Regions from separate parts of the Virgibacillus sp. JSM 102003 genome, predicted to be linked through region 3. Evidence: riboswitches for the same ligand, from Rfam matches in the RefSeq annotation. Region 3 holds a riboswitch; each other region holds the start of a gene.
What was found. A riboswitch is a leader RNA that binds a small molecule or an ion and turns the genes downstream of it on or off. The one in region 3 is predicted to bind cyclic di-GMP.

Region 1 (7,959 bases), on a different contig from region 3:
AAGTTGAATGCGTTTACATTATGATTGCGACAAGAAAATCGTGAATATATTACATTTGCATTACAGTAAAAAAAGGGTGGATTGTCCAATAGGGAAGCTGAAGATTTTTCGATATTAAGTTGAAGTTCCCGATATCTGGCTGAAGATTGCCATATCTAGTCCAAGTTCTTTAGACTCTTAAAAATTCTAAAAAAATAACCCCGGTTATCCGGGGCGTCTGACAACTATTTAAAATCAGTTACTGCTCCCTTTGAGGAACAGGAAACCGTGTGAGCATATTTACCTAATACACCTTTTTTGTACATAGGTGGAGCCGTCCATTCATCCTTGCGACGCTGCAACTCATCTTCAGAAATCTCAAATGAAATCTCCTTTTTCTCAGAATCAATTGTAACAAGATCATTTTCCTGTAAAAGTGCTACTGGACCACCATCTTGTGCTTCTGGCGCAATATGACCTACCACAAGGCCATGGGTACCACCGGAGAATCTGCCGTCGGTTAACAATGCCACCTTTTCACCAAGTCCCTTCCCAACAAGCAAACTTGAAATCGACAGCATCTCAGGCATACCAGGACCACCTTTAGGACCGACATAGCGGATGACTACAACATCACCTTCAGCAATCTTATTCTCACTAATTGCTGCCGAAGCCTCGTTCTCCGTATTAAACACACGTGCCGGGCCGGTATGACGACTGACTTTTACACCAGATACTTTCGCCACTGCACCGCGTGGGGCTAAATTACCTTTTAGAACAATCAAGGGACCATCCGCACGCTTAGGATTATCAAATGGCATAATTACTTTCTGATCATCGTGCAATGGAGGTGCCACAGCTAAATTTTCAGCAACTGTTTTTCCAGTTACTGTAAGACAATCCCCATGCAAGTACCCTTCCTCATGAAGAAGCTTCATGACAGCCTGCACACCACCAGCATTGTGCAGGTCCTGCATGACATATTTGCCACTCGGCTTCATATCAGCAAGATGCGGAACTTTTTCCTGCATTCTGTTAAAGTCATCAATGCTTAAATCAACATCAATCGCATGAGCCATCGCCAACAGATGAAGAATAGCATTCGTTGATCCGCCCAGTGCCATAACAACCGTTATTGCATTCTCAAATGCTTCTTTTGTCATAATATCTTTTGGATAAATACTTTTTTCCAGTAATTGATAGACAGCTTCACCCGCAGCAGCACAATCATCTGCTTTTTCCTTTGATTCAGCAGGATTCGACGAACTTCCAGGCAAGCTCATGCCCATTGCTTCCACAGCTGACGCCATTGTGTTTGCAGTATACATACCGCCACAGGCACCAGCACCAGGACATGCATTACACTCAATCGCTTTTAATTCCTGATCATCAATATCCCCGTTGTTATGTTTGCCTACTCCTTCAAATACCGACACGATGTCAATATCTTTTCCACCGTGGGAACCAGGAGAAATTGTTCCACCATATACGAAAACAGACGGTACCTCACTATTAGCAATCCCAATCATACAACCTGGAATATTCTTATCACAGGCACCAATGGCCACCAGTCCATCCAAACTTTCCGCACCAGTAACTGTCTCGATAGAATCAGCAATAAGATCCCGGCTTGGAAGTGAATAACGCATACCACTCGTACCCATGGAAATACCGTCAGAAACTGTTATCGTGTTAAACATGAGTGGAACACCGCCAGCTTCTTTTGCACCTTTCTTGGAACTAACCGCCAAATCATTCAGGTGGATGTTACAGGGCGTTACCTCGCTCCACGTACTTGCAACACCAATCATTGGCTTTTTAAAATCCTCATCTGTAACACCAACTGCACGAAGCATCGCACGGTTCGGTGCTCTCAAAAAGCTATCACTGAAAACATTACTCTTGATCCGTAAGTCTTTTCCCATAACCAGCCCCACCTTTCTTTTGTAAAACAATTCTAATAATTTAATATAAAATTCTACCACTAACAGTTGAAATTGAAAAGGTATTTTTTTAGGATGGTAATTTACGAATAGAGTCAATTCCTATTCAGAAGCTAGTGAGCCTTAACTTAACTTTTCATAGATTTCCTTCGCCGTGATCAAATCGAAAATACCTATACCAACTGACTTAAACAATAGCGTTTTGTCCGAAATCTTTTCCGGATGATGCTGTTCCTCAATCATTTTTTTCAGTGACAACGTATTGTTTTCATTCGCCCCAAAGTGTTTCGCCCGAATCATATCCCCTGATTCGTGGAATGCACTATATGCATCGACATAAAATTCATCTACAGCAGATAGGAAAGAATCAGGAAGCTCCTGCATAGAAGGCTTGAAAGACCCTACCGCCACAACTAGTTTCCCCCTCCAAACCGATGGGTCCAAATCAGGTAATACGGGCGTTTGCGATGTTGTCGTTGTGATAACAATATCTGAATTTATGATTAGTTGGGGTAATTTTGCCTCGCGTACAGTTTGGTCAGGAAACTCTTTTTCTGCTTTTGAAATAAAGTCATGTAACTTTTTATTGCTGCGATTATAGACATATACTGTATCAATTTTACGCACTGCACATGCAGATTGCAGGTGGCTCCACCCTTGAGTACCCGTTCCAATAATTCCAATCGAGGAGGCATGCTGATCTGATAAATATTTCATCCCCAGTCCACCAAGTGCCCCAGTACGTAATGCAGTTATTGGCATTGCATCAAACGTCATCAGGGGTTCAAGAGTTTTACGATTATAAAGCACCATTAACCCATGTATCGTCGGCTTCTCTAAGTTCGTATTGTTGGGTGCAACACCTACTAGTTTTGTTGCATAGTAATCCCCATAAAACGCCGGCATCAATAACGCAGTGTTTTCTTCATCATCAATATGCATCCGATCAGGGATTATTTCATCGCTAGATTTATCCTGCAAATAATAGTTTTCGATGGAGTCTATTACATCTCTCATCGATATTGCATTGTTAATTTCCTTACTTGATAGGATTTTTATATAGATACCTCCCTTTATACAGTACATTTTCCGTTTATTTTATCACAAAATTCAAATTAATATAGATAATTATTAATTGAGAATAGTACTTCAGGGTTTCTCCTTTTACTTTGAAGTGCTTTCTCTCACTATCACAATCGTACCTCACATCAAAAAAGTGGCATGAAAAAAATTATTTTTTCTAGAAGATGACACTTTTTTCGTTTCGGATTCGATTGTAGTGGTAATAGAACTACTTGTTTAATTTAGATATTCCAATCAGGCAAAATCCGCTTAAATCTGGAAAATAACAGGTGCCACCCATTTTAATCTGAAGCCATGTATTCGGTCTACTTCCTAATGGTAACATATGCATCGGTACTACTAGTTCTTGCTGCAATTCTTCCAGTAAAATAACAGCCTGATTACCATCTTCAATTCGGTCCAATACTCCAGTTGTAATCAATTCTGAATTGAAGTTAGAGTTCAGGTCAGATGTAAACAATGACAACAAAAACAGTACCATCAGATAATGCTTCCAGACAATATTCATGAGCTGGCTCCTTGTTTCATTTTTTAACTATTATGACAAGATAGATCGTAATTTGCACATTACGAAAATTGAAAAACTGAAGCAGCTATCTAAGATAAAATTTAAATTTGGACTTAGAAAGATTTAATTTTTCACATACAAAACTCAGTTCAAAATTCAATTATGGTCATTTTGTATATAGATTTTCCCCAATAGCTCTGATACGCTTAAGAGAAAGCAACAGTTAGGCAATTGGGGGGGAACTGAAGTGGCCAAAAAATTCTTAATTATAATGATTTTAGCTGTTCTGGTAGCATGCGGACAAAATCCTGACCAAGGTTCAACTGATCAGCAAACAGTCACAAACCATTCGGAATCAGTAAAAGAATCATTACAGGATAAGGATAAGAAGAAACCGAAAGAGCAGGATTCAAACCAAAACGAAACCGATGAAACTACCAACTCAAAATCAGATGAAAAACCTGCATTAACCGATTTAAAAGTTCACTACATCGATGTTGGACAAGCTGACGCCACCCTTTTTCAATATAAGAGTAATGGTGAACAATACACTATATTGTTTGATACAGGAGATTGGCAAGGTAATGAAGTGCCTAATTACCTGTCAGCACAAGGAGTCTCTGCTATCGACGTACTCATTGTCAGTCACGCTGATGCTGATCACTCCGGGCAACTGGCAGAAGTCATGAATACATTTGATGTTGGTGAGGTTTGGATGTCTGGAAATGAAAGCTCATCACAAACATTCCAACAAGGCATGAAGGCTGTTCTGGCAAGTGACGCGGATTACGATGAGCCAAGAACCGGAGACACATTCGAAATTGGCTCGATGGACATTACCGTTCTCCATCCAGGCAGCATTACGGGTAACACAAACGAAGAATCTATTTCCGCAAAATTCACATATGGTGACATGAGTTTTCTGTTCACTGGCGATGCTGATCGTGATGGCGAGATGAAAATGATAAACAGCGGGAATAGTGTGAATGCTGACTTTTTACAATTAGGACATCACGGGTCTAATACATCCAGCGATCCAGCTTTTATTGATGCGGTAAGTCCGGAAGTAGCCATTTATAGCGCAGGCGCTGATAATCAATACGGCCACCCGCATGCTGAGGTGGTTTCACTTATCCAAAATGCTGGAATCAAGTTATATGGTACGGATGTTCATGGGACGATTGTTGTAACAACGGACGGAAGCGACTATACCGTTCAGACAAAAGATGACGGAACAATCAGCCCAAGCAGCAGTGGTTCCTCAGATAACTCATCCAATAATGATACAAGTGATCAATCAACTAACACAGAAAAATCGCCAGCAACTGGTGATTGTATCAATATCAACAAAGCATCGTCTGAAAAATTACAGGAAATTATCCATATCGGCCCGGCACGTTCAGAGGACTTAATTAAATTGAGACCATTTCAATCAGTAAGGGATTTAACAGATGTTAATGGAATCGGACCATCGCGGATCAGCGATATCAAAAGCCAAGGCTTGGCCTGTACAGGGGGATAAATATGAAAGGGATACTTGATCGATTTGAAGACTCTAATAAAGCCGTTATTCTCATGGAGGAAACCAAGGAAGAAGTAGTCATTCCTGTTGAGCAATTACCAGAAGGCAGCAGTAAAAACACCTATTTCAACATGAAAAAAGTGGATGATAAGTACCAGATTGTTTCGATTGATGAAGCAACAACCCAAAAGGAAGCTGAAACATCATCTGATTTAATGGCTAAGTTACGTGCCAAAAGCAAGGGAAGCAAGTTTAAGAAGAAGTAAAATTTTAAAAGCCGAAATCCAATTAGGTGGGATTTCGGCCTTTAGTTTATATAACCGAGAAGTGGTGCAGGTACCACTCTACAATTCCCCCGTAATTTCATAATTAGGCAATATCAGTACTTCTACGCGTCTGTTTTTTGCCCGATTTTGATCATTAGTATTAGGTACAAGAGGTTTATGTTCACCAAACCCTTTTGCACTAAATGTTTTGGGATCAAGTCTATCATTCTCTAATATTAGGCGCATAAAGTTAACTGCCCGCATGACACTTAAATCCCAATTCGATGAATACTCACTAGTACGAATTGGCCGGTCGTCTGTATGACCACTGACTATTATTTGGTGTGGCGGATCTGTATACAGAAATGTTGAAATGGCACTTGCAATTCCCCTGCCTTCTTCCCTCACCACAGCGCTTCCTGAATCAAATGTTACATCATTGATGATCGTTATTAATAACCCTTCACCATTCAGCTTGGTTCCTAATTTTTCGGAAAGGTTATTTTCGTTTATATATTTATTAATTCTCTTTTGGAGTAATTTCAATTTATTTAACTCTTGTTCACTGTTACTTAATTTTTTCTCTTCCTCAGGTTTTTCAGTCTCCTCTTCATCTTCTTCCACATCTTGAGGCATCTCTATTGTACTATTGCTTTCTTTTAGTATCCCTTCCCCACCTGAAAACTCACTTTTAAACACGCGGGATAGCTCTTCATATTTCTTTGCATCCAGTTCACTCATCGCAAACAATACTATAAATAATGCCAGGAGCAGTGTTAATAAATCCGCATAAGGAAGTAACCAGGATTCACTCATATGATTTTCATCATTCTTCTTCTTTCTCTTCATCTGATCCCTCCTGGTCTAATTTCAACAACTCTTTTGGAGATAAATAGGAACTAAGTTTATCCCGAATCAATTGCGGAGATTCACCATTTGTTATGGATAATACACCTTCAATCATTATTTGTTTCATTAGCACCTCTTTTTTTGATTTCTCTTTAAGTTTGTTTGCGAAAGGGTGCCACAATACATAACCAGAAAAAATACCAAACAAAGTAGCTATAAAAGCGGATGATATAGCATGTCCCAGAGCTTCCATGTCATTCATATCCCCTAAAGCAGCAATTAATCCGACAACGGCCCCTAATACACCAAGCGTTGGTGCATATGTACCAGCTTGTGAAAATACGGAGACTCCTTTTTCATGTCTTTCTTCCATTGCATCAATCTTTTCTAACATAAGTTCTCTAATAAACTCTGTTGATTGTCCATCAACAGCTAACTGGATGCCTGATGATAAGAAGCTGTCATTCAGTTGATCTATTTTGGCCTCAAGTGTAAGTATTCCTTCTTTTCTGGTAAGCTCTGCCCATTCAGTAAATGTATCAACCGTTTGTTTTATATCATTCTGTTTATCTTCCCTAAAAAGGATGACAAAAAGTCTCGGTACTTTTTTAATTGTTTCCATTGGAAAAGCGATACAAACAGAAGCCATTGTTCCAAAAAATATAATAATAAACGCTGCGGGGTTAATTAATGCTGCTGGACTAACACCTTTTAGTGTCATGCCTACCCCAATAGCTAAAAATCCGATAATAATACCAATAATTGACGTCTTATCCATCGATATGTACCTCCTTAAAGACAGGGAGTAACTAGTAGTTCCCTGCTTTTCATATAATTAAAAATAGCCTACCAAAAATGATAGACTTAATTAGTTTAACTACTAATTTTTTTCATCCTTTTTCGGTAACCCGGCGATCATAGTACATAAGACCTTAGACCCGTGGCTCTGCGTCCTTACCTTTCAATAAGTTTGCCATTCTCGCAAGTTATTCAACTTTTAATGTATTCTTTTAGAAGTTTCATACTAATTATATCGTTCAAAAACCCGGAAAGTTGAATATGTAGATGGAAGAAAAAATATTTCGAAAATGTAATCTGCATGTGAGGAAAATTTGACTTGGGGCTGAATCGGTGCTGCTATGTGAGTCAAGTCCTTTTTATTGTGTAAAATTCCATAATACAAGTTTACAGCCACTTTATAGTATTTAGTTGAATTTGTTTTGGTAGGAAGGGGTACCCCTTCCTACCAAAACAAATTTTCGCGCGCGGATTCGGCCATGCTAATCCCTCTTGAAGATGGGTCTTTTCTTTTGCTCTTCCTCTTCGTAGTCCATTAATACAGCTCCGATTAATCGAAAAGCTGATTGCGTATTAGGAAATATGCGTATTACTCTTTCTCTTCGTCTTACCTCTTGGTTTAGCCGTTCAAGGGAATTTGTACTACGAATATACTTTTGGTATTCCGGTGGTTCATTTAGATACTGGACGGCGTCATCAAAACCATCCTCCAGGTTGTTAATTATCTTTACCAGTTTAGAATTATCCTGGTAACGATCAATAAACTCATCTTTGAATTTCCTTGCTTCCACAGGTGTTTCCACATCAAAAATTTGCTTTATTTCTTCTTTAACATCGTCCATACCTTTCTTTGGCAGTTCATCAAAGAGATTCTTCTTAAAATGAACTGTACAGCGCTGCCAAGAAGTTCCGATAAACACTTTTTGAACAGCCTTTTTAAGCCCGGAATGAGCATCTGAAATGATAAGGCTTGGTGATTGTAAACCACGTGCTATGAGTTCATTTAAAAAT
Region 2 (7,959 bases), on a different contig from region 3:
AACCAAGTGGTACGGCCGGTGTACCGATGCTGGAGGTATTAAAGAAACAGGATCTAAAGGACACTGTAATCGTAGTGACCAGATATTTTGGTGGCGTAAAGCTAGGGGCTGGCGGCTTAATTCGGGCTTATGGCAGTGCGACATCACAAGCAATAGCGGCTGCTGGTGTTGTGGAACGTCAGCTAATGCAAGGTATATCTATTGTTGTCAGCTACTCACTACTAGGCAAAGTAGAGAATGTATTACGTAACTCTGATCATGTTTTGGATTCCATTAATTATCTGGAACAAGTGGAGTTCATAGTTTATGTAAGAGATGGCGAAGAAGCGAATTTCCGCGAATGGATTACAGATATCACAAGTGATCAAGTCACTTTTGAAACCAAAGGCACAGCATATGTGGAGATTGATGTTCAGTTCAGTTGAAGTTCTCCGGATCTAGTTGAAGTTTCCTGGTTGGAGTTTCCGGTCTCGAGTTGATATCCTCGCTTTCAGGTCGATATCCCAGCTTTCAAGTTGATATCTCCCATTTCTGGGTAAAAAAAGAGCACTGTCTCAAAGTTTCGACAGTGCCTCTTCATCTGCAATCAGCGTGACGTTTCCATGCTTCTGGAGTATGGATGCTGGGAATTCCTCAGAAGTTTCTCCATTTATCATTCTGTTAACAGCCTCAGCCTTTTTTTCACCGGAGACAAGCAGAAGGATTTTTTTACTCTCCATAATTGTTTCGATGCCCATCGTGATGGCTTTTTCTGGCACATCATTCAATGAATCAAAAAATCGCGCATTAGCCTTACGGGTAGTCTCATCCAAATCGACAATATGTGTACGGCTGTCAAAAGCTGTGCCAGGCTCATTAAATCCAATATGTCCATTCAGGCCTAATCCCAAAACCTGCACATCGATGTACTCAGCTTTATACATTAATGTTTCATAATCTCGACATTCCTTTTTCAGATCCTCGGCATCACCATTAGGCAAAAAGGCACGATTGTCAGGCAAGTCAATATGCTTAAACAATTTATCATTCATGTAAAAGCGGTAACTGTTAAAATTGTTTCCTGAGAGGCCAACATACTCATCTAAATTAAACGTTGTCGTTTTTGTAAATGAAACCTCATTCCTTTGATAGGAATTAATCATCTGCTGATACATTCCTTCTGGAGTGGAACCAGTGGCGAGGCCCAATACAGGATTATCGAGGCTATTTACTTTTTCAACGATTAAATCACATGCTCTCTCGCTCATTTCTTTATAATTTTTTACTTTAACAATTTCCATTCAGTCTTAATCCTCCTCGTGCGCAATTTCTCCACGGCAAATTGTGTATTTAATGTGCAAATCATCATCTACGAGTAAAAGGTCTGCATCCTTCCCAACTTTAATACTCCCTTTTTTGTCAAAAACACTCAGTTGCTTCGCCGGATTGGAAGAAGCCATTTCAATTACATTTCTGATTGATACATCCTTTAATTGAAGCATTTGCTGTGCACCTTGATACATCTTCAGAATACTTCCGGCAAGTGTCCCATCATCAAGAACAGCACGGTCTTCTGTTACGTTAACAGGCTGTCCCCCTAACTCGTATGCACCAGAATGGAGGCACTTAGCTCGCATCGCATCCGTAATCAGAATTAACCGTTCGCTTCCCATATTTGAATAAATTAATTGAAGCATTTCGGGGGATACATGAATTCCATCTGCAATTAATTCAGCACGTAATTCTTCCAGTCGAAATGCAGCACCCACGACACCTATGTCACGATGATGTATGCCAGTCATCGCATTACAGATGTGTGTGACCTGACGAACCCCATGATCAACCGCTGTTTTCATCCCGTCAAATCCTGTCCCCGTATGACCCGCAGAAACGTTTACACCTGACTCGAATAAAGACCTAATAAATGTGCCATCTTCATCATGTTCAGGGGCAAGGGTAATGGTTTTAATTTTATTCCCTGACAACTGCTGCCATTTCTTAAACTGCCCAATATCTGGCTTCATTATATATTCCAGTGGCTGGGCACCTTTTTTACTTTTTTCAATAAAGGGGCCTTCAAGATGAACACCCATAACTTCCGCTTGTCCACGCTTAGATTTATATTCCGCCACATTTTGTAATGCAGCCTCAATACTTTCAGATGATTGTGTAATAGTTGTTGCTAAAAAACTGGTCGTACCTTCTTTTGGTAAAACTTCTGCCATCGTATCCAATGCTTCCTCAGTTGAATCCATCACGTCTGCGCCTGCTGCACCATGAATATGTCCATCGATGAATCCGGGTATAAGATTTAAGCCTTGCCCATCGATGATTTGTGCAGTTTCCGGAGGTGTTGTATCTACGTTATTATGTATTTCTTTTATCATACTATCCTCTAAAACGATTGAACCATTAACTACGCCTTCTGATTCAGTAAATATAGTGGCATTTTTTATAAATAACGAACGTTTCATTTCTTTATCAGCCCTTTGTATTTGCTAATCTTTAAGGTAGCACATCCGCAACACACATGTCTAGAAACCAACCCCAAAAAGAAAAACTACATTCGCCTAAACAGCAATGTAGTTTATAAAATCAATTTGAAATATTTTTATAGATTGTTTTTCCATTTGTTAACTCTTGGATTAACGCCTGGATCAGTTCCTCGGAAGATTGGAATTTTGAGTTCTCTGTTTCGTCAATCATCTTTTTCAGCATATTTTTATATCGTTCCTGCTCTACCATTTTCATACCGCCTTTTGTCAAAATGCATGACTATTATACCATGTTTAAAACAGTGATGTTGTCGAATAATGTCGACCACTGAAATTTTTCTAAAATAATTCGTATCAGGATTTATTTTGTGACTGTTTTCCATTTAATCAACAATAAACATAGGGCGGCTATTGCAGCACCGACTCCATCCAGAACAACATCACCTATATAAGGTGTTCGATTAGCAGTGAAACCTTGATGGAATTCATCTAATCCAGCATATGCAATTGTAAGTGAATACGATATGATAATTAGTGGAAGGAACTTCATATCACATGTACTTCTTAAAGCAATATAAAATAAACACATTAGCACAAAAAATACTCCAACATGTGCGCCTTTACGCAGGAAGAACTCAACGATACCCGCAGTCCCCAATTCTGCTACACTTACCTCTGAATGATGGTAAGTAAAAGATATCCAATCAACCAAAGGTGTTAAAAAGGATAAATCAAATGAACTTTTCAAAAGTGGCTTAACATCCTGATCTTCATAAGGCTGTGCTGAGGAATAGTAAATTATCCCCATCCAGCCAATAGGCAGCAGCCAATAGATATATTTTTTCATAGTAAATTCACCCTAATTCTCATCCCAGTTCCACACTTCAATTCCACCTAAGTAAAACTGATGAAGCAGTTCTTCGCTCTGTAATTTTTCAATTTCACGAACAGGACCTGTTACCGTAGCGCCATAAACTTTCATGCCATTTTCACGTAGGTAGTTCAAACGCTTCCGGTCAATATCTTTGCCATTATAACTTCCATTTTCGATTAACCACTCAATATCTTTATAAAATTGATCGATTGATTGTCCTATACTATCATGGTGCAAATAATAACTCGAAAAAGATAGTCTGTTTTTCTCGTCATATTTAGCTTGCGGCCTTAACAGCAGCGCGTTCACAAATGTAAATTGTCCAGCTCTTGAATGACTTATATCATACTCTTTAATCTCTCCACCATATACCGGCATTTGGAGAACTTTTAAATCATATGGGTTTAATAAATTCATCATCTCTCGTGGAGTCATACCTTTTTTTGCAGAGAAATGAATCTGTGCGACATGCCCATCTCCTATTTTATTAAACTGAGCCCACAATTTAGGATTGCCTTCTTTGCCATTTGACGAGGCACTATCTTTTCCTAGTAAATCCGGGGCAATAGCAAAGTTAAACATCTTATCCTGTGTGTTTAGATACTTTTCGTTAAAATTAAATTCAAACCCAATTTTGCCAATTAAATGTTTTTGCGCGGTAACTTCTCCAATAACCACGTCCCATTCGCCGACACTACGGTACAACTTTAATGTAGTAGACTGAGTCAGAAGCGCATTGATTTCTGCATTAGTCCCATGCGATTCATGTACCTCAAAACCAGAATACCTTGTTTCAACAAGTGTTGTTATTAGTCTGTCAAACTCCGCTTTTTTTCCTGACATATCATAATAAATGCTCACAGGAATCATATATACAATGTAAATAAGAAAAATTAACAGGAGTGTTCTAATGACAGTAAATCCAATTGATAGTCTCGTTCGCCATACCATCTTTCTCGCACTCTTTTTATCTAATTCAGCTTGGTCTTTCTCTTCCCATTCATCTAAGACATTATCATCTTTCATCTGAATATTCTCCTTTCAGCAGCTGATCATAATATCGAAATTTTTTCCTTGCACGGAACAGCGTAGTTTTAACCTGGCTAACTGATAGATTCATAGCGGTCGCGACTTCCTGATATGTAAAACCTTGAATTTCACGTATGTAAAGAATGGTGCGCATTCGTTCAGGTAATCGGCTAAGAACTTCTTCAATATGTACCTGCTTCGTAAGGTTCTCTAACTGCTCTTCAGGGTTTCCGATATTGTTATTGTCGGCACGTTCCAATTGAATTCGTTCCACCATAAGCTGTTCAGACTTAGACTTTCTAGTCCAATCGATGAAAAGGTTACGAGCTACCTTAAAAAGCCACGCTTTTGCCTGTGCCATGTTTTTCACCTCTAACGAAATCATCGCCCGATAAAACGTCTCCTGCAATAGTTCTTCAGCAACCTGTTTATTTCGGCTCATCTGCAATAAATAGCGGTAAAGTGGAAGTTGATACGCCTCAAATAAATCTGTAAATATGGATCTTTTCAATCAACTCCCACCCCCTCTATATATTTAAACGATTGAACAATCCATTTGTTACATGAAATATTTATATTATTTTTTTAAGTGCAAAATAAAAAACCGCAAGCCATTAGCTTTACGGTCAGCACTTATTTATCCTGTTCTTTTCGCCACTTAGTAAATTCAAGGTATTCTTTAAATTGCTCTTTTGATACACCCGATTCCATAGCTTCCTGAACAATTTTCAACCACTCACCATCTAATTGTTCCTCTGTCTCTTTCCATTTATCTTCTAATATCAACTCATTCACTGGGACTCCCAGTACAGAACTAATTTTTTCAATAAACTGGATCGATGGGTTCGTTTGAAGGCTTCGTTCAATAGAGCTTAAATAGGATTTGGCTACACCAGCTTTATCTGCGAGTTCAGAAATCGACATCTTTTTTTCTTGACGTAGTTGCTTTATTTTTTCACCGATCAAGTAATACACCTTCTTTCAAAAAAAATTATAACATAAAAAGGTGTATGGTTCTATATAAAGCACAAGACTTTTTAAAATATTTATTTATTTTATTTAACTTATGCTTATAAAACATGACATTACACCAAGTCTAAATGGTGAAAGTCTTCGTTAGGCATATGTAGTAATAAAGGCTTTATTCTTTCTTATCTGCCAAAAACAACCTAACTTCTTCCAAAGTTAACCCGATGGTTTTTGCCTCTTTCATCAGTTCCAACCACTCATAATCTATTTCTTTGTTCTTTCTTGCATTAATCATTTCTATCGTCCCCCATTTAAATTCCCAGGCAGTCCGGCCGTCATAGCTATAAAGCTTTAGACCCGTGACTTTGCGCCCCCATTTTTCAATAAGTTTGCTATTTTCTGAGGAACCATCGTTTTATAAGACTACTATACTATATTTATGGGGGTTATTGGGTGTCTTCTTTTGTCAAAATCGAACTAGTTTTGTAATTTTCAAAAATTATTTTGACGATATAGGTCATTCGAACCATTTAGCACATTAAAAACCCTTCTAACAAAGACATACATTCGATATACGTATTACTTTATGGGCAAAAATATTGCGCAAGTTCTCATCTCTAAAAACCAGCCTGTATTCTCACATTTGTTACCTTTTACAAAGCAATGAATTTTATACGCATTCAGAACGCTTCTTCCGGGGGCTTCGGAACGTGCTGTTCCCATAGGAGTCTGCGTATTCTGCCTCCACTGATAGAGATTTCTGATTAGAGCCTAAAGTGTTCCCAAGGCTAAGAAGCAATATCACAATAAGCATTGATTAATTTACAGGATAAAGTGAGTAAAACCTAGCGAAGGAAATACACGTAGACTCCTGTGGGAGCTTGCGCCTAGATGAGACTACGCAGCGACGTAGGAGCAAGGAGGTTCATCAGCCGCCCTAGGTGCGCGGAGTGTATTTCCGGAGCGGTATAGGAACACTCAAACTTTTTAAAAAGTAGTTCGCAGTTAATATCAACTGCGTAGATAAAAGCAACAAATCTTACTACAAAATCATGAAACATTTGACTCCGCAAAAACGTCTACTAATGTGCTAGGTGATTTTTCTTCTTCTATTTACATACCTTAAGATGATGAGATTTGCCTATTGTGAAAGGGAACGCAAAGATGTACTCGAAACAAGTTATCTTGGCACGAACCTGTTCACTGCATCATTCAGTTCCACCAATTCTAAAAGAATAATAGACTAAAATGACTAGTTTCGATATAATTTATCTAATTATTGATTATTTCTGAAACGACAGAGGAGAATAAATTGTGGATTCGAGAATTGAAAAACGAAATGAGAAAAAGAAACGCAAATGGCCCTACTGGGTTGGGGGAATTACGCTTGGTTTAGTATTAATAATTGGCATTTACTTATTTTATATTTATGATAAAGTCGGCGATACCGTCGAAGTCATGCATGAACCACTGGCACGGGATGAAAATCCTGATCGTCAAAAAGAACTGGACTCGCTTTTTAGTGAAAATGATACCATTAATATTCTTTTACTTGGAGTCGATGAACGGAAAAATGACAAAGGACGTTCAGATACCATGATATTGATGTCACTGAACCCACAAACAAATTCAATGAAAATGTTGAGTATACCTCGTGACACGTACGTAAATATTCCAGGTCGAGGGATGGATAAAATCAATCATGCTTATGCATTTGGTGGTGTTGGATTATCCGTGCAGACTGTGGAGGAGAATTTTGATGTTCCGGTACACTTTTATGTAAAAGTAAATATGGAAGGATTTCAGCAAGGAATTGATGCTTTAGGTGGCGTAACAGTTACAAATGACCGTGCATTTTCACAGGGAGGAGTAGATTTCCCTACAGGTGAAATTAATCTGAATGGTGAAGAAGCACTAAAGTACATTCGTATGCGTAAAGGTGACCCAAGAGGAGACATTGGACGTAATGAGCGTCAGCGTAATGTAATTAGAGCAGCTATTGGCGAAGCAGCAAGTTTCTCAAGCATTACCAAAATCACCGATATTCTAGGTATTCTTGGCGGGAATGTAAAAACTGATCTCAAAATGGAACAGATGCAAACATTATTTTCCGATTATCGTCAAACTCGAAATAACATCGATACAATGGAAATAAGCGGCAATGGTCAAATGATTGACGGAATTTGGTACTATGTTGTACCCGATGAAGAAATGAATCGGGTTCAAACCGAAATAAAAGAGCATATGAAAGCGAAATAGTCATCTAAAGATGGCTTTTTGCTTTTACATACATGTTTTTGCATATAAAAGGTGATATGATTAGATTATATTTTCTAAAAGATTGAGGGGGTCATTATGAAAAGAATAATTGCTTTGCTTCCACTTTTATTACTTCTGATTGTTACTGCATGTTCTAATGATGAAGTTACACCACAGGAACGCTTCGATCAATATGTAAAGCATTGGAATGAACAGGAATTTAACGAGATGTACAGTATGAGTACTACTGCTTCAACTGAAAAATATGCAAAAGAAGACTATGTTGAACGATATAAAAATATTTATGGCGACCTAAACGTTAACAATTTAAAGATTACCTATGAAAAATTATCC
Region 3 (7,959 bases):
GCAACGCTCTATGGTAAAACCGGCACAGGAACGGTCAACGGGAAAAATGTGAATGGCTGGTTCATTGGATATGTAGAAACAAAAAACAATACGTATTTTTTCGCAACTAATATCGAAAGCGACCATCATGCCAGTGGCAGTACAGCTGCTGAAATTACGAAATCCATTTTGTACGATAAAGGCATCTATTAAAAGGTAAAGGCAGGGAATAACGTGACGAATAAAATACCCACTATTTCAGAGTCGGAATGGGAAGTCTTAAAAGTGCTCTGGGAAAAAGCACCGCAAACAGCAAATGATATCATTTCATCCTTGCAGGCACAAACGAGCTGGAAACCGAAAACCGTACGTACACTGTTGGATAGGCTCACTAAAAAAGAAGTCGTCGGCGTCTATAAAAATCAGAGAGTTTACACATTCTACCCACTTTATTCACAAGACGAATGCCAACGTGCCAAAACAGACTCCTTTGTAAAACGATTCTATGACGGCACCTTGAAATCGATGCTCGTTCAATTCATTCAGGATGAAGACCTGTCTGAAGAAGATATTGAAGAACTAAGGTCCATCCTGGATAAGAAGCGGGACAAAAAATAAGACTGCCCCCTTCTTTAAAAGCTGAAAGCATTCTTTGGCTGCCTATTGGATTAGTCCAAAAAGTTTCAGGCAACAATTTGACCGCTCCCATCCAACTAACTATACCGTTTTTCGTGTTCTGTAAAGCAAGGCCCCAACTAGCGCCAGGAAATAAACAAGCAATCCAATAAATGTATAGAGATACATGATTGGCTGGTTTTGAACATACCCAACGATTGGGACATTTAACAGCAGCAATAAAGGAAATCCAAACATTATTGCTGTCGCACTTCCCATCACCATATTATCTGCTGTATTGGATTGGAACTTTGGATCTACGGCCTTTAATAGTGCCATTCCAGTTGATATTGTACCGGTTTGCATTCCGTAAAATCCTAATACGTTTGGCAGCTTATCCAGAGGAAATACACGCGGTCCGATCCAAAGTAAAAATGCGATGGTTACAAAGCCGCCTAAAGTAGTTAATATTAGAATCGGGACAGCATACTCCTGTAATGCATAGATCGAAATAGCGGCGATTGATGCGGTTATCATGTAATCGAACGAAAAACCGGAAATTCGCTGCAGTAAAAAGTTGTTCGGTGAATGTTCAAGCTGAAGCCCTGCATTTTTTAATCGATTTAAAACAGTTCGGAAAGACATCGCGTACAAGCTTCCGATTAAAAAGTGGAATCCAATGATTAACTGGGCAAAAGTTGCTCCAAATGTTCCAAGTGGCGTCAATACTTTATCTAACCCGTATATAGTCAAATAGGTAACAAGATAAATGAAGCCGATTAATGCTATTTGATAGGTTAGCTTATCGATTGCATCACTTAATGAAATTTCATCTGGCTCGGACCTTTCTACCATTTGTTTATGTGTTTTGACTGGGCAAGATTCACTTTGCTGGAACCTTTTGCTGCGGGCTAATAGGTTCATCAGGATAATCCCGACAACCGTCGCCCAGATAAAACCTATCCCGGCAATCGTTAAACCAAGATTCCCGCCACCAACTAGTCCCAGTTCTTCCCACTGTGTACCGATCGAATATGCTTGTCCGGGACCCTGACCGAATCCGAGTGGCAGTAATAATCCGACACCTGGGAAAAAGTCCGGATAAAATGTTTCGACAAGGATCATGAATAGACCAAAACCGACCAATCCCTGAATTAAATACGTGGAAACAATCATAAGGCCTGAGTTGATAATTGCCGGGCTGTTTTCCACTTCCCGTTCCTTTAACGATAAAGCAATAAAGCCAATGGCCATTAGATGGTAAACCAGGTTTCCAAGTAAATCCTTATCAAAGTTTATCCATCCTAGCAGTTCAGGTCCGACGATTAACCCAAGGAAACCCGCAATCATGGACGTTGGCACAATTAATTTTCGCAATGCTGGAATTCTTGCTTTTAACACAGCGGCAATAACAATTAAAAAAGATAAAAGAGAAAAGTCGAGCACTAATGACCAGGAGTTACTCATGATATCACCTCACCTGATTGTTTAGACTCCAATGCCTGTGCCGTTTTAATAGCCATTAGCCATTTGTACGCTGAGGTATGGGGCTGATAAAATACAAATCGGTAAAATTGATCTTCATAAAAGAAGTCCAGCTTATGATGAAACTGTATATTAATCCCTTCCATATCCTGAAAGGCAAACGCGTAGTTTTCCTTGTTATCACCATTAAACGTGATTGTTGTATTATTCCACTCTAAATCTCCTTTTGAAATAAGCCGGAATGGTTGAGCATTCCAGGATAAAAACAGCTTCACATGATCCTGCATTGCCTCATTCCAACTTTGCTGCCAATCTGGGTCAAGTAAGGTTCCTCTCAAAAATTCAAGCTGCCATTTATTCCAATCACGGGGAGTAGAATAATAGGCAGGGTACGTCACTTGCTCAAATGTCCCTAAGGATGTGTAACGAACGGTGTAATCACAGCTCTGACATTCAAACAGGTCATCATGCGAATGAAGCTGTCCAGGTTTTCTACAATGTGGACAAACAAACAACAGGCGTTCCAAGTAGTTTGCTAGATTTTTCCCCTGATATTCACCCGCAACCCCAGACTGCCATTCCATTTCATTATGGTAAAGCGCCTCGGTTAGTTTCTGGTTAATGACGTCAGGTGAATCGTTTGAGAACGCTCCCTGATCCCATTCTTTTTTATAGGAGATAGAAATTAAGCCTTTGCGATGATTAGCTGCCCACCTTGGATGAGTCAGATGCCCGCCGCGAATCGTTGCAATCACAACAGGGATGTCCAACAGCTTAACTAATTTAGCGGTTGAATAAATAAGCGGCTCCGTGTCACCGTCCCAATTTCGATTTCCTTCTGGGAAAATGCAGATAACACGATTATGCTTCTTAGCCTTCAGAACACCCCTTATCGTGCTCGTATCGTTTTTGAATTTCATCTTTGGAATGGCACCAAAATAGTTTAATATTCTTTTTAAGAAAGGATTTCGAAAAAGAGGGTCAGCAGCAATGAAAGAAATCGGTTCCTTTACATAACTATTCAGAATCAGTGGATCCCAGTTGTTTACGTGGTTGGATAAAATAATGTAAGGTGGTTTCATGTGAAGTGTGTCATTCTGTTCAATTACTATATTTGAACGTCTTCTGGTGAAGAAGCGGATAGGAGTGATTAGCATAGTTACTATCCATTTATTTGGTTTGTTTTCGATACTCATCGTTTCACATCCAACTATAAAATTGTAAAATTAGTACCCTACTATTTTACCATACAACTGGGTGTTTTCTTGCAAAAAAAGCTATACCCCACAAATGGTCGGAGTATAGAAAGGCAGTGTTAGTACCAGAAAAACATAAAAATAGGATTAATTGAGTTCATTTGTATAAATCGACAAAAGTTGATTTCGTTGGTTTAGCTTCACATCTAGTAGTTGACTAACTTGTACTAATGATGGATCTGTAAAATCACTTCCATTCGCTTTAACCTGATACATCAAAGATTTAAGCATTTTAATATCATCGTTAATAATCTTAAGAACATCTTCTGTATCCAAATCACATCCCCCTTTCAGGAATAAGGAGTGTATTCGAAAGCTGGCTGACATATTGGATAACCCAACTTAGCCCCTGTAGCTTTGCGTCATCATCTTTCAATGATTTTGCCATTATCGTACATGATGTGATGGTACTAACACTATAAAAGATATTGTTCACAATATACTATATATAGTGAATTAACGCAATATTCATGCAAAAATGGTGAAACATTTTTAACTTGCTTCATCTGGATTATTGTCCCGTCTTTTCATAATCCGCATAGGATAATACAATACTATGAATAAGGAAGTGAGCGTGCGATGGGATTATATATTAATAATAATGATCATCCAGACGTCTATATGAATGACAGCGATATTCTGGAGCCGAACCAGGGATACTTTCGCGTAGATTATTTCTCCGAGATGATAAAAGAACAGAAAGAACTGAATAAATCATTATCCAATTCCTTCCGTGACTTAAAATCGTTATACCATCACCAAAATAATACGCAAGCAGGCAGGTGGCAGGAAGTTGGCAAGCAGCTGGAAGCATTAAAAGAAAGTAACCTGCAGCATAAAAAATTCGAGAATCAGGCTGTCCAATGGCTGAAAACGTTAGACAGCAATAATGCGAAATTGCAGGATATCATAGAAAACGGCGGCCTAATAAATAAGGAGATTGCAGAACAAGTCAATCGCCTAAGCGAATCGAATCAGGCTATTGTAGATAAGCTAGGAAAATATGAAACTTCAAGCCAGTCACTCGCATCAAACATGAGTGAATTATATGATCTCAACAAGCAGATGTCAGAGCGGATTTCCACACAAGACGATAACCAGGACCAAGTTATCAACCGGCTGGAAAACCAGGAAGCCCTAATGGAGAAAACGTTAAGGCAAATTGATCAGTTTCGATCCATCCTTTTCGAACGAACTAACTATATAGCAGAAAGTATTGAAAACAGTTATAACCTTACTTCCACATATGTCTATAAGTTGATGACTGGATCAGAACAGCCATTGTCCCTTTTCATGAAAAAGCAAAGAGAAGAACAGAGGAAGTCTGATTAATTGAATGAAATGGCGATACTGTAATGCGGTATCGTCATTCTTTGATACAATGTAAACAAAAGAAGTGCATAAAGGAATGAATTTCAATGAACATAAAAATTATTGCGGTAGGAAAATTAAAGGAAAAATACCTTAAGCAGGGCATTGACGAATACTTAAAACGGTTAAGTACCTATGCAAAAGTTCAAATCATCGAAGTCGCCGATGAAAAAGCCCCTGAAAACATGAGCGACGCTGAAATGATCGAAGTAAAACAAAAGGAAGGCGAACGCATTCTCGCGAACATCAAGCAGGATACCCATGTCATTACACTCGAGATCAATGGCAAAATGCTAAGCTCCGAACAACTTGCAGCCAAAATGGACGAGCTCGCCACCTATGGAAAAAGTAAACTAGCATTTGTTATCGGCGGATCATTAGGCATCAGTCATGAAGTCCAGAAGCGAAGTAACCTCGCCTTATCATTTTCTAAAATGACGTTTCCACACCAGGTAATGCGGCTTATATTGTTGGAGCAGATTTATCGGGGGTTTAGGATTAATCGGGGGGAGCCTTATCATAAGTAAATGAGGTTTAAAAGAAGTATGAATAGAATATTAATTTCAAACTTAGATTTGGTAAAATAAAGAAAAGGTAAAAAGGAGATGAGTGTTAGTGGGTCTATTGGAAGTATTAAGTGGTAAAGCCGAGGATGATATTTCTCGTAAATTATTTGTTTTAGCAGAAGAAGTAAGCAGAGAAGCAGCAATTCATTTAAAGTTAATTATAAATCAGCTACCAGAGTTTGACATACATGATGAAACCCATAGTTTAAAAATAATAGAAAATATAGAATCGTTAATTGGGGAAGATTCCATAAAAAATTTAAGTAGCTATGAAATATTTCTTTTATATATGTCTGGTTTTTTACATGATTGTGCAATGGCTCTTCCTGATTGGGAACTAAAACTCCTTACTATGACTGAGGGAAAAGATGGTTTTACCAAGAATTCAATTCAAAATCCTATGCCTAATGATGGAAAAAAGCCATATAAGTTTTCTGAAGCTTTAAAAGTCATTAGTGATAATAAACAATATTTATTTGATGACTTCGAAAACACAAAGGAATTTATATTTTCTTTTTCAAATGAGAGTGAATTTCAACGAGATTTAGCTACAAGACTTATAAAATATCAAGATTTTAGAAATGGTTACTCCCAGGAGTTTAAAAATTTAGAAGAGAAAAATAATGTCCAATTATATTTAGAATTTAGCGATTTATTGCGTTATGATTTTGTAAGAATCACTCATGCTGAACGCGTTGAGACATATATTAAAAACCTATCAAATAGATTTATAAACACTTTAGGTGGGGCTTGGGGGGAAGCTTTAGCTAAGGACTTGGGGAAAGTTTGTAGAGCTCATGGAGAATCAATGGATTTTGTGAAAAGCTTACCATTACAAACAAATTACTATGGACCTCAAACAGCAAATCTTCAATTTGTTGCAGTAATGCTTAGACTGGGAGATATCTTACATTTTAGTCATGACAGAGCGCCAAGGTCATTATTCGTTGAAAAAATGATAGTTTCAAAAGAAAGCTTAAAGCATTGGCGTGTGAAATTCCAAGGAATCAATTACTCATTAAATGAAACAGACGAAAATGGAAGAAAGAAAATCAAATACATGGCTTACTGTGATGAACCAAGTTTATATTATTTTATTCAAGACTATTTAAACTGGATAGACGTTGAAATCTCTAATTATTTTGATTTTTTTAATCAGATAAAATATTTTAGTCGTATGGGTACAGATGCAGATAAGTATCATTTGAATATTTCAGAAAATGTTGACAGAAGTCAAATAAGATATAATGAGTCAAAATTTACACCAGTAAACAACTTGAAATTTAGTCTTAATCAAACAAAAATATTAGAATTATTAATGGGAGTAGGTCTTTATAAAGATAGATTTTTATGTTTAAGGGAACTCTATCAAAATGCCCTCGATGCTTCTAGATGCATGACTGCAATAATGAAAGAGCGCAAAGTTGATAAAAGAGGAAATATAGAATTTGGAATAAAAGAGGTTATTGAAAATAATACAAAAAGAAAATATATCTACTGTCGAGATAACGGAATCGGAATGACTAAAGAGATAGTGGAGAAATATTTTCTTAATATTGGAAATTCATTTTATAAATCACGAGAGTTTCAAAAATTAAAATCTACATGGATAAGTAATTTTCAACCAACATCACAATTTGGAATTGGAATACTTTCCTGTTTCATGATTGGAGATAAGATAGAAGTTACTACAGTACCTTTAAATGAGACAGAGGATCACTTAAAAAGTATTAGTTTCTCAATTGATGGACCACATGAACATTTTTATTTTATGAATCCTGATGAATTGGACCTTGAGGAAATTGGAACTCACGGCACCTTAATTAAGGTTTATTTAAATCCGGAAATTGATATTAATGATATAAAAATGGAAGAAGATTTAAAACTCTTAATAAAAGGAAGTGATAAAGATCCTTATAAAAGAGAATATCCTGATTTAATCAAAATTTGGAATACCAACATTTATAGATATATTTATAGCTTTATTGGAATACCTGATCAATCAGTTGATGTGCAAATTAAATTTAACACTAATGAAACTGTAGTACTAGAACCATGGAATACATTATTCACCTTTAATGATCGAGAAATAGAAAAGATAAAGCTAATGTATTCTGATTATAGATATTTTAGTGATGGATATAACCCAATGGAAGATTATCTACGAGTTAAGGATAATATTAAAATTGATTTGATAAAGGTTTCAAGTAAAGATATTGAATATAGCTTTTTATTAAGTTTACCTTTACCAAATCTAGATATCTTAGATTGGCGTATATTAAATTTTGAAGAGTGTTTATATCGTGCATCTGCGACTTTAGTCGATGGGGTTTATGTTAATGATACTGGTTTAAATTATGACCTTGATCATAAAAGGGATTTAACAAGAAATGGTATTATAAACTTCGTAGGGTCAGAAAGACCTGATATTTCAGTGGATAGGAATAATATTACGGGTTTAAGTACTTCATTGAAAGGACAGTTTGAAGAACTTGCAAATCTTTTAGCAGAAAAAGTTATAAAGTCAGTAAAATTACATTTAAGAGAATATGATAACTTACTGAATGAAAAACAAGTGCTATTAATATGGGACTATGTCTTTAAAAAATTTGAAAGTTTAACTGAATTTCTTCTTAAAAATACAGTTGATACATCTGTAAATCTACCATTAGTGGACTTAAAGTCAT
Region 4 (7,959 bases), on a different contig from region 3:
GAACCATTATTTATACAGGGATGCCGGGTGGTATTCTCCTTACCATTAACGGAAAAACAATCTACCATGTAGGCGATACGGGGCTATTTAGTGACCTGAAGCTGATTGGTGACATGAATGATATTGAGATTGCATTCGTTCCAATTGGTGATAATTTTACAATGGGACCTGAAGATGCCTTAATTGCAGCTGATTGGATTAATGCAAAGACGGTTGTACCGGTTCATTATAATACATTCCCGGTAATAGAACAGAATCCTGATTCATTTGCTGCTAAAGTGAAGACAGGTAAGGGATTAGCGATGAAGATAGGGGATTCAGTAAATCTGTAAATCAACATGAAACGTGGGCTGTGGATAGCTCACGTTTTTTCGTTTTCAAGAGTGATCAATTTCATCATTCATAAATAAAGTAGTAATTCTGAACTATCTGTGATTATGCTAACCCTTTGATTTTCACTGCAGGCGGATGCTTCTCAGAGGTCTGGATTGAGCCTCCTTGTCCCGGCAAGGGTATGCCGACGTTGTTCGCAAAGGACGGTTTTAGTCGGCCTTCATTTAGTCGCGTCTCAAGGCTCATGCTCATTCCGCTTCGCTTCAAAATAAATGATATTTATGAAATTGACTCGAGTAAGTTAATATCTTAAATATTTTTAGATTATGACACTATTAATCTAAGTCTGATTGCAACTAAAATCTATATCATAGTCACTTTCTGATTTACCATCTGGAAAGTGTATTTCTCCTTTAACACAAAGGTTTCCCGCTTTATTATTTCCGCCTTTTCCAACTATAGAAACGTTATCACTAATGTAAAGATTCTTTTCTACTACTACACTAACTTTATTTTTTATTTCAATATTTCCAGCTATCCATGCACTGCCGTAAATAGTACAGTCTTGTTTAAACATTACTTTCTCATTATTATCAGGATTTCTAAATCGAGTGTTTTGGTTATAGTCACAGTTAGCAGTCTTTCCATCCTCAGTAAACTCGTATCTTTCATCTTCGTCAGTTTTCACATTTATTATATATTCGGAATTATTTCTCCAAGTTGTTTTAATTGTCAAAGACTGATCAGAATCATTAACCGTTGTTATTTGTATCGGTAGAACTTCTTGCTTCGTCATTCCTATTATGCAATTATTATTTACTTGTTTCGTTTCTTGTTTATCATCTAAAAAAGTAATTACTTGTTCTACATCTAATCCATCAATTCTCTGATAGCAAATATTAAATTTTTCTGCATTTTCAACTTCATCACTTTTTTCAGTATATTCGCTCCGTAATTCACTAACTAAAACATTAGTTTCCTGGTTTAAAGAGATTTGTCCACTTGTATTATCCTCACTATTAATCATTTGAATAATTACAGTAGAAGATAATAGTATGACCACAGCAAATAAACTAAGTGCTGCTAGCAACTCTACTAAAGTTATGCCTTTTTCAGTTGAAAATTGTCGAAGTTTCATGTCTACACTTCCAATAAATGCTATAATAGGATAAAAGTCACGAGTAAGGTGTGAATTCTATTGTATACTAGATTTAAAAAAATAAATAGTAGCGGATTTACCCTTGTTGAAATTATAGCATCAATTGCGATTTTGGGAATGGTTATTGCGGTGTTATTACCTATTTTTCCACAAATAATGAGTTGGTCACAAAAAACAGATGATGAATTAGTGGCAAGTAATCTTTTAAGTGAAGTAGCGAACGAAGCAAAAGACATAAATGTTGTCGACTTATTTGGAAAAAATGTCACCAAGTGTGAGAATGGTTCAACTGAAGACGTAATTCTTAGAGAATATCAGTTAAACAGTGATAAATACAATGCCAAACTTAATGTTTGTAAAGAAAAAGATGTGAATTTATATCGTACTCATATTAAAATATATGCTACTGATGATAGATTAGCTAGTGAATCGTACACTTATATTCAAGGTGATCCAAAGTGATTAATTATAAAAGTGAAAATGGTGCGGCACTTGTACTTACATTGATGATCATTACATTATTTTTTATTTTCATTCTGACCCAATTTTACCAGATTACAAATACAACAAAACAAGTTACGACTATGGAAAAACAAATAGACGCCCGACTCGTCGCCGAAATGGGTGTTGATTACTATAGAGATGCTGTTCAAAACTATGTAGAAGATGCAGGACTGACAGAACCAGGTGACGTAAACATAGCTGAAATTACGCTACCGCAAAACCCAGTTAAATGGGATTCAGGGAAACGTAAATTTTTGATTAAAGATTCTTATATAAAAGAGAGGACAGAAGACCAGTTAACCGTTAAATTTATAAGTGTTGGTACAGCACTTAGTAAACAAAAGAAGATTGAGGATACCATTATCATTACATTCGAAAGTGAGTGATGACTTTGATAGCACGTAAGCGCCTTGGGGACCTTTTACTAGAGGCAGGTCTTGTAACTGAGAATCATATAAACCAAGCACTGGAACATAAAAAGGAAGATCAAAAACTTGGTGATGCTTTACTTGAACGTGGGGTAATTACTGAACGCCAATTGATCGAAGTCCTGGAATTTCAATTAGGAATTCCGCATGTTTCGTTATACCAATACCCAATCGATCAGTATGTACTAGGTTATGTATCAAAGGAAATGGCGCAGCAAAATTATATTATGCCTCTAAAAGTCGAGGATAATGCTTTGACAATAGCAATGAAGGATCCAATGGATTATTACATTATTGATGATTTAGAAATGGCGACAGGATTTAGCATATCACCAGTAATTGCAGCAAAAGACGATATTCTATTTGCCATTAATAAATACTATTATAAGAATGACTCTAAGCTAGCAGTAGAGACTAATGCTGAAAATGATGATGAGGCGCCAGTAATTAAGCTTCTTGACCAATTATTACATACAGGAATTCAGCTTAAAGCAAGTGACATCCATATAGACCCGCAAGAGAAGAATGTAAACATACGTTATCGAATAGATGGCAGACTGCAAACCGAAAAAATATTACCGCAGCAAATGCAAAATGCTTTAATTGCTAGAATTAAAATATTGGCAAACTTAAATATAACGGAAACAAGACTGCCACAGGATGGAAGAATTAAAACGAATGTAGGAGAAACACCGGTAGATTTACGGATATCCTGCCTTCCTACAGTTCATGGTGAAAAGATTGTAATTCGAATTCTGGACCTTAATAACGCGTTGATGCAGTTAAGTGAGCTGAATTTTTCAGAAGATAATTATAAGAAATATAAGCAGTTAATTACACAGCCATCAGGACTTGTCTTACTAACAGGACCAACAGGATCAGGAAAAACCTCAACATTATATGCGTCAATTAATCAGCTGAATCAGGAGAATGTGAACATTATTACGGTTGAAGATCCTGTTGAGTTCCAGCTGGAGGGCATCAATCAAGTTCAAGTTAAAAGTTCTATTGGGCTCACTTTTGCAAACGGGTTACGCTCAATATTAAGACAGGATCCGAATATTATTATGGTTGGTGAAATTCGCGATCAGGAAACAGCGGAGATTGCTATTAGGGCCTCCTTAACAGGCCACCTAGTATTCAGTACAGTCCATACCAATAGTGCAATTGATACGGTACCGCGATTAATTGATATGGGGATTGAGCCGTATTTAGTTGTTTCATCCTTATCGGGTATAGTTGCACAGCGGTTAGTTCGTAAAATTTGCCGGGATTGTATCACGGAACGAGGGCTAACTGAAATGGAGAAAGAAATTTTTGATCAAAATGGTATTGTAGCTGACTCTGTTTATTACGGAAAAGGGTGCAGCAGCTGTCACCAGCAAGGCTATCGCAGCAGAATAGCGGTACAGGAAGTGCTGGTAGTTGATGAAAAAATTAAAAGTATGCTGCTGAATAATGAATCTATAGCAGAAATTCGTTCCTATGCAAAACAGCAAGGCATGAGTTTTCTGATTCAGGACGGATTAGAAAAAATTAAACAAGGATTGACTTCCATGGAAGAAATTATGCAAGTTTCAATTAATATTTAGGGTGGTATTCAAATGAGTGAACAATTTGAAAAATGGTTAACAAATGCTTTCCACATGCAAGCATCTGATGTGCATTTAACAATTGGAAAAGCCCCTATATTTCGCATTAATGGTAATTTGATTGAGCAGGATCAACCAGCTCTCAGGCCTTCTGATACGCAAGAAATTGTTAAGGCGATTATTCCGAATGATCTTTTGCAACGACTGGAAGAGAAACGTGAGCTTGATTTCTCTTATGGAATTAGTGGGGTTTCAAGGTTTCGGATAAATGCATTTTATCAACGCAGTCAGCTGTCATTGGCAATTCGAATTGTTCCAACCAGCATTCCATCAATTGAGGAATTGCATCTCCCAACGATTACCAAGGATATTATGCATAAGTCACAAGGACTAGTGCTTGTAACAGGGCCAACTGGAAGTGGAAAGAGTACGACGCTTGCTTCCATGATTCATCATATGAACCAAACAATGCATAAACATATTATTACTTTAGAGGATCCAATTGAATATATGCATAGACACAACAAGTCAGTTATTGATCAACGTGAGATTGGTTTTGACACAAATAGCTTTGTTAATGGACTTAGAGCAAGCCTGCGACAAGACCCTGATGTCATTTTAGTTGGTGAAATGCGTGACTTGGAAACTATCTCAACGGCAATTACCGCCGCGGAAACGGGACATTTAGTTTTAGGTACCCTACATACAACAGATGCAGTATCAACAATCGAACGAATTATTGATGTATTTCCATCTGAACAGCAAATGCAAATCCGCATCCAATTATCATCCATCTTAAAAGCTGTTATCTCCCAGCGATTATTAGTTACAAAGGACAATATGGGGCGGCGTGCAGCAACTGAAGTACTAATTAATACACCTGCTGTTAAAAACTTAATCCGCAATGAAAAACTGCATCAAGTTCAGAATGTGTTGCAAACATCGAAAGAACAGGGCATGCACACGCTTGAAATGGATCTCAAACGGTTACTGAAAGAAGACCAAATTCCTTATGAAACGGCTGCTCCTTTTATGCAGGAAAGGGGTTTTTAATGGATGAACTATCAATATAGTGGAAAACTTGCATCTGGTCACAAAACAAAAGGAAAGATAGAGGCTGATTCAAAAAAAGATGCGCTAATACGGTTAGAGAAGGATAGTATAATCGTAATCAAAATAGATGAAACGAAATCGTGGAATAAGGAATTATCTATTAATAGAAGCATTAAGAATAAGGATTTCGTTATTTTTCTAAGGCAATATGCAACATTAATTCATGCTGGTATATCGATTTCAGAAGCTACGAAGACGATGGCGAGGCAAACGGATAATAATGCATTAAGGCAAGCACTGACAGCCATTGATAAACAACTTGATCAGGGTCAGGCCCTTTCAAAAGCAGTCGAAAGTCACCCGAAAGTCTTTCCTTCACTACTCGTCAACATGATCCGGGCGGGGGAGGCAAGTGGCAAACTTGACGACATATTAAACCAGATGGCTGATTATTATGAGAAAGAATATCGTAATAAACAAAAAGTGGTTTCTGCATTACTTTATCCTGGTGTTGTAGGAGTTATCACACTATTATTAAGTATGTTCTTGCTCGTATTCATTGTTCCGCAATTTGTTGGAATGTTTAATTCCTTCGGTGAAGAGATTCCGGCTTACACTCAGTTTATTTTAAGTTTGAGTGATTGGGTTAGTGCTTTTTGGTGGGTACTTATTGCTGTAGCATTGTTAGGTATTGCAATTTATAAGTCTCTGTTGAAGAATGATAAGTTTTCTTACCGTGCCGATAAGCTAAAAATAAAGTTTCCTTTTATAGGTGTGCTTGCACATAAAGGTGTCTTGGTTCGTATGACACAAACGTTGAGTACTCTAGTAAATAGTTCCGTACCAATCTTACAATCAGTCGAAATTACCGAAAAAGTCGTTGGAAATCGTGTGATTCAAGATGTATTAAAGCAATCCAGGAAGTCGATGGAAGTTGGCGAATCGATCGCTAATCCAATGAAAGAACACTGGGCATTTCCGGCACTAGTTGTTCAGATGATTCAAATTGGTGAAAAGACGGGTACCTTAGATCATATGCTTTCAAAAGCTGCAGCATTTTACGAAGAAGAGGTAGAACAATTGTCGAATCGGATCAAAACACTAATCGAGCCACTTATGATTATTGTGCTGACAATAATCGTAGGCAGCATCATTACCGCAGTTGTTATTCCAATGTTTTCTTTGTTTGAAAATATTTAGCAAACAAGGTAGATATTTGTCTGAAAATATATTATAGTGAATATAGGAATATAGTAGGATGCGATGATAAATTACCTGTAGTTTGGGCACTTTGGTAGTTTGGAGTAAGTAGTGCAACCGGCCAGCTAAGTTTAATAGACTTTTTATCTTATATATTAAGAGAGGCGGGGATTTTTATGCTAGAACGCATGAAAAAGATGATAAAAAAAGAAAAAGGGTTTACCCTTGTTGAACTGTTGGCGGTTATTGCGATATTGGCGATTATTGTTGCTATAGCAGTACCGACGGTTGGGAATGTTATAGGTGAATCTGAGAAAAAGGCACATGATGCAAATATAGAATTGATTGAAAATGCAGCAAGGTTAGCGGATGTTAGTGGTGATTATGATACGGATGGAAGTATATCGGTATCACAACTAGAGGACAAAGGGTATCTAGATGAAGTTCCTACAGTTCCAGGAACAGAAACCGAATATTCTGGTAAAGTTACTAAAGATGGAAATGGGAATTTTGAATACGATGGAGATGAAAGTGTTGACTAAAAACAACATAATTTAAAATGATTTTAAATATAACCTACGCCTTGCACCAATACTTGCAGGGCGTATTCTTCAATATATATTCTTCTAGCTTTACAATAAGGAGCCACACGAATGGACATTTTACTAATACTATTTTTTTTCCTCTTAGGCCTAATCTTCGGCTCATTTTTCAATGTAGTTGGATTACGCCTGCCAGAAAATATCCCCTTCGCAAACGACCGGTCAATTTGCCCCCACTGTAACCATCAATTGTCATGGTATGAGAATATACCGATTATTTCATTTGCCATCCAAGGGGCTAAATGTAGACATTGCCGAAAAAAGATTTCGTTTATATACCCTATAATTGAATTGTCTACTGGTATTTTATTTGCATTGAGCTACTCATTAATAGGATTAAACCTAGAAATTATTACGGCGTTACTTCTAGTTTCGATGCTTATGATTATATTGGTATCCGACATCACATTTATGTTAATTCCAAACAGAGTGCTTCTTTTCTTTCTGCCACTATTCATCATCATTCGTATCGCACAGCCTTTGGATCCGTGGTGGTCATCCATTCTTGGTGGTATAATTGGAATCACACTCCTTGCATTAATAATAATTGTCAGTCGTGGTGGAATGGGCGCGGGAGATATGAAATTGTTCGGCATCTTAGGCATTATTTTGGGAATTGATAAGGTGCTATTGGCATTTTTTCTTTCGTGTATGATTGGTGCAATAATAGGAATGATGCTGCTCTTCTTTAAGGTAATTGACCGTAGGCAGCCCGTTCCATTTGGTCCATATATAGTTGCTGCAACCCTAATTACATATTTTTACGGTGAAAGATTAGTAAACTGGTATTTCAATTTATTTTTGTAAGCAGGTGATAGTTTGGGAATTTTCAATAATGGTAGAGTGAACATTGTAATTACAAATAGAGTTTTACGGTATTCGTATCATAAAAGTTCTTCTATAAAAAGCTTAGTCAAACATGGTGAAGTGGAACTGCCTGAAGGGACAATTAAAGACGGAATAATTACCAGTAAACAATCTCTGCAAAAAGTTGTTAATCGGTTAGTTAAGAAAAATAAATGGAAAAGAAAGAAACTTTATTTTTGTATGCAGGATGATACAGTTGTCATTCGTCAGCTTCAAATTCC

Region 1: another riboswitch for cyclic di-GMP. It lies ahead of motA (flagellar motor stator protein MotA); the one in region 3 lies ahead of ACE1TG_RS13690 (Spo0E family sporulation regulatory protein-aspartic acid phosphatase).
Region 2: another riboswitch for cyclic di-GMP. It lies ahead of sinI (DNA-binding anti-repressor SinI); the one in region 3 lies ahead of ACE1TG_RS13690 (Spo0E family sporulation regulatory protein-aspartic acid phosphatase).
Region 4: another riboswitch for cyclic di-GMP. It lies ahead of ACE1TG_RS01985 (prepilin-type N-terminal cleavage/methylation domain-containing protein); the one in region 3 lies ahead of ACE1TG_RS13690 (Spo0E family sporulation regulatory protein-aspartic acid phosphatase).

What each region holds. Positions count from the first base shown of each region.
Region 1 is NZ_JBHFQH010000008.1:143,019-150,977, reverse strand. It holds gene ilvD (dihydroxy-acid dehydratase) at 225-1,904, opposite strand; gene ACE1TG_RS10935 (ornithine cyclodeaminase family protein) at 2,046-3,008, opposite strand; gene ACE1TG_RS10930 (DUF3006 domain-containing protein) at 3,214-3,513, opposite strand; gene ACE1TG_RS10925 (MBL fold metallo-hydrolase) at 3,761-5,035, shown strand; gene ACE1TG_RS10920 (DUF3006 family protein) at 5,038-5,301, shown strand; gene motB (flagellar motor protein MotB) at 5,380-6,150, opposite strand; gene motA (flagellar motor stator protein MotA) at 6,128-6,928, opposite strand; cyclic di-GMP riboswitch class I at 7,050-7,135, opposite strand; gene ACE1TG_RS10905 (IS256 family transposase) at 7,431-7,959, opposite strand, start outside.
Region 2 is NZ_JBHFQH010000005.1:164,155-172,113, reverse strand. It holds gene ACE1TG_RS07550 (YigZ family protein) at 1-425, shown strand, start outside; gene nagB (glucosamine-6-phosphate deaminase) at 555-1,280, opposite strand; gene nagA (N-acetylglucosamine-6-phosphate deacetylase) at 1,287-2,453, opposite strand; gene ACE1TG_RS07535 (hypothetical protein) at 2,575-2,724, opposite strand; gene ACE1TG_RS07530 (VanZ family protein) at 2,836-3,321, opposite strand; gene ACE1TG_RS07525 (anti sigma factor C-terminal domain-containing protein) at 3,334-4,374, opposite strand; gene ACE1TG_RS07520 (RNA polymerase sigma factor) at 4,364-4,888, opposite strand; gene ACE1TG_RS07515 (helix-turn-helix domain-containing protein) at 5,011-5,343, opposite strand; gene sinI (DNA-binding anti-repressor SinI) at 5,519-5,641, opposite strand; cyclic di-GMP riboswitch class I at 5,666-5,750, opposite strand; gene ACE1TG_RS07505 (LCP family glycopolymer transferase) at 6,661-7,605, shown strand; gene ACE1TG_RS07500 (penicillin-binding transpeptidase domain-containing protein) at 7,702-7,959, shown strand, end outside.
Region 3 is NZ_JBHFQH010000012.1:28,314-36,272, forward strand. It holds gene ACE1TG_RS13670 (BlaR1 family beta-lactam sensor/signal transducer) at 1-192, shown strand, start outside; gene blaI (penicillinase repressor BlaI) at 214-597, shown strand; gene ACE1TG_RS13680 (sodium/glutamate symporter family protein) at 697-2,061, opposite strand; gene ACE1TG_RS13685 (lysophospholipid acyltransferase family protein) at 2,058-3,275, opposite strand; gene ACE1TG_RS13690 (Spo0E family sporulation regulatory protein-aspartic acid phosphatase) at 3,423-3,611, opposite strand; cyclic di-GMP riboswitch class I at 3,644-3,731, opposite strand; gene ACE1TG_RS13695 (hypothetical protein) at 3,915-4,667, shown strand; gene rlmH (23S rRNA (pseudouridine(1915)-N(3))-methyltransferase RlmH) at 4,754-5,233, shown strand; gene ACE1TG_RS13705 (HD domain-containing protein) at 5,322-7,959, shown strand, end outside.
Region 4 is NZ_JBHFQH010000001.1:387,030-394,988, reverse strand. It holds gene ACE1TG_RS02025 (metal-dependent hydrolase) at 1-332, shown strand, start outside; gene ACE1TG_RS02020 (prepilin-type N-terminal cleavage/methylation domain-containing protein) at 674-1,471, opposite strand; partial or broken gene ACE1TG_RS02015 (type II secretion system protein) at 1,532-1,624, shown strand; gene ACE1TG_RS02010 (hypothetical protein) at 1,649-1,954, shown strand; gene ACE1TG_RS02005 (hypothetical protein) at 1,951-2,382, shown strand; gene ACE1TG_RS02000 (GspE/PulE family protein) at 2,382-4,016, shown strand; gene ACE1TG_RS01995 (type IV pilus twitching motility protein PilT) at 4,029-5,069, shown strand; gene ACE1TG_RS01990 (type II secretion system F family protein) at 5,073-6,269, shown strand; cyclic di-GMP riboswitch class II at 6,317-6,401, shown strand; gene ACE1TG_RS01985 (prepilin-type N-terminal cleavage/methylation domain-containing protein) at 6,458-6,811, shown strand; gene ACE1TG_RS01980 (prepilin peptidase) at 6,923-7,678, shown strand; gene pilM (type IV pilus biogenesis protein PilM) at 7,715-7,959, shown strand, end outside.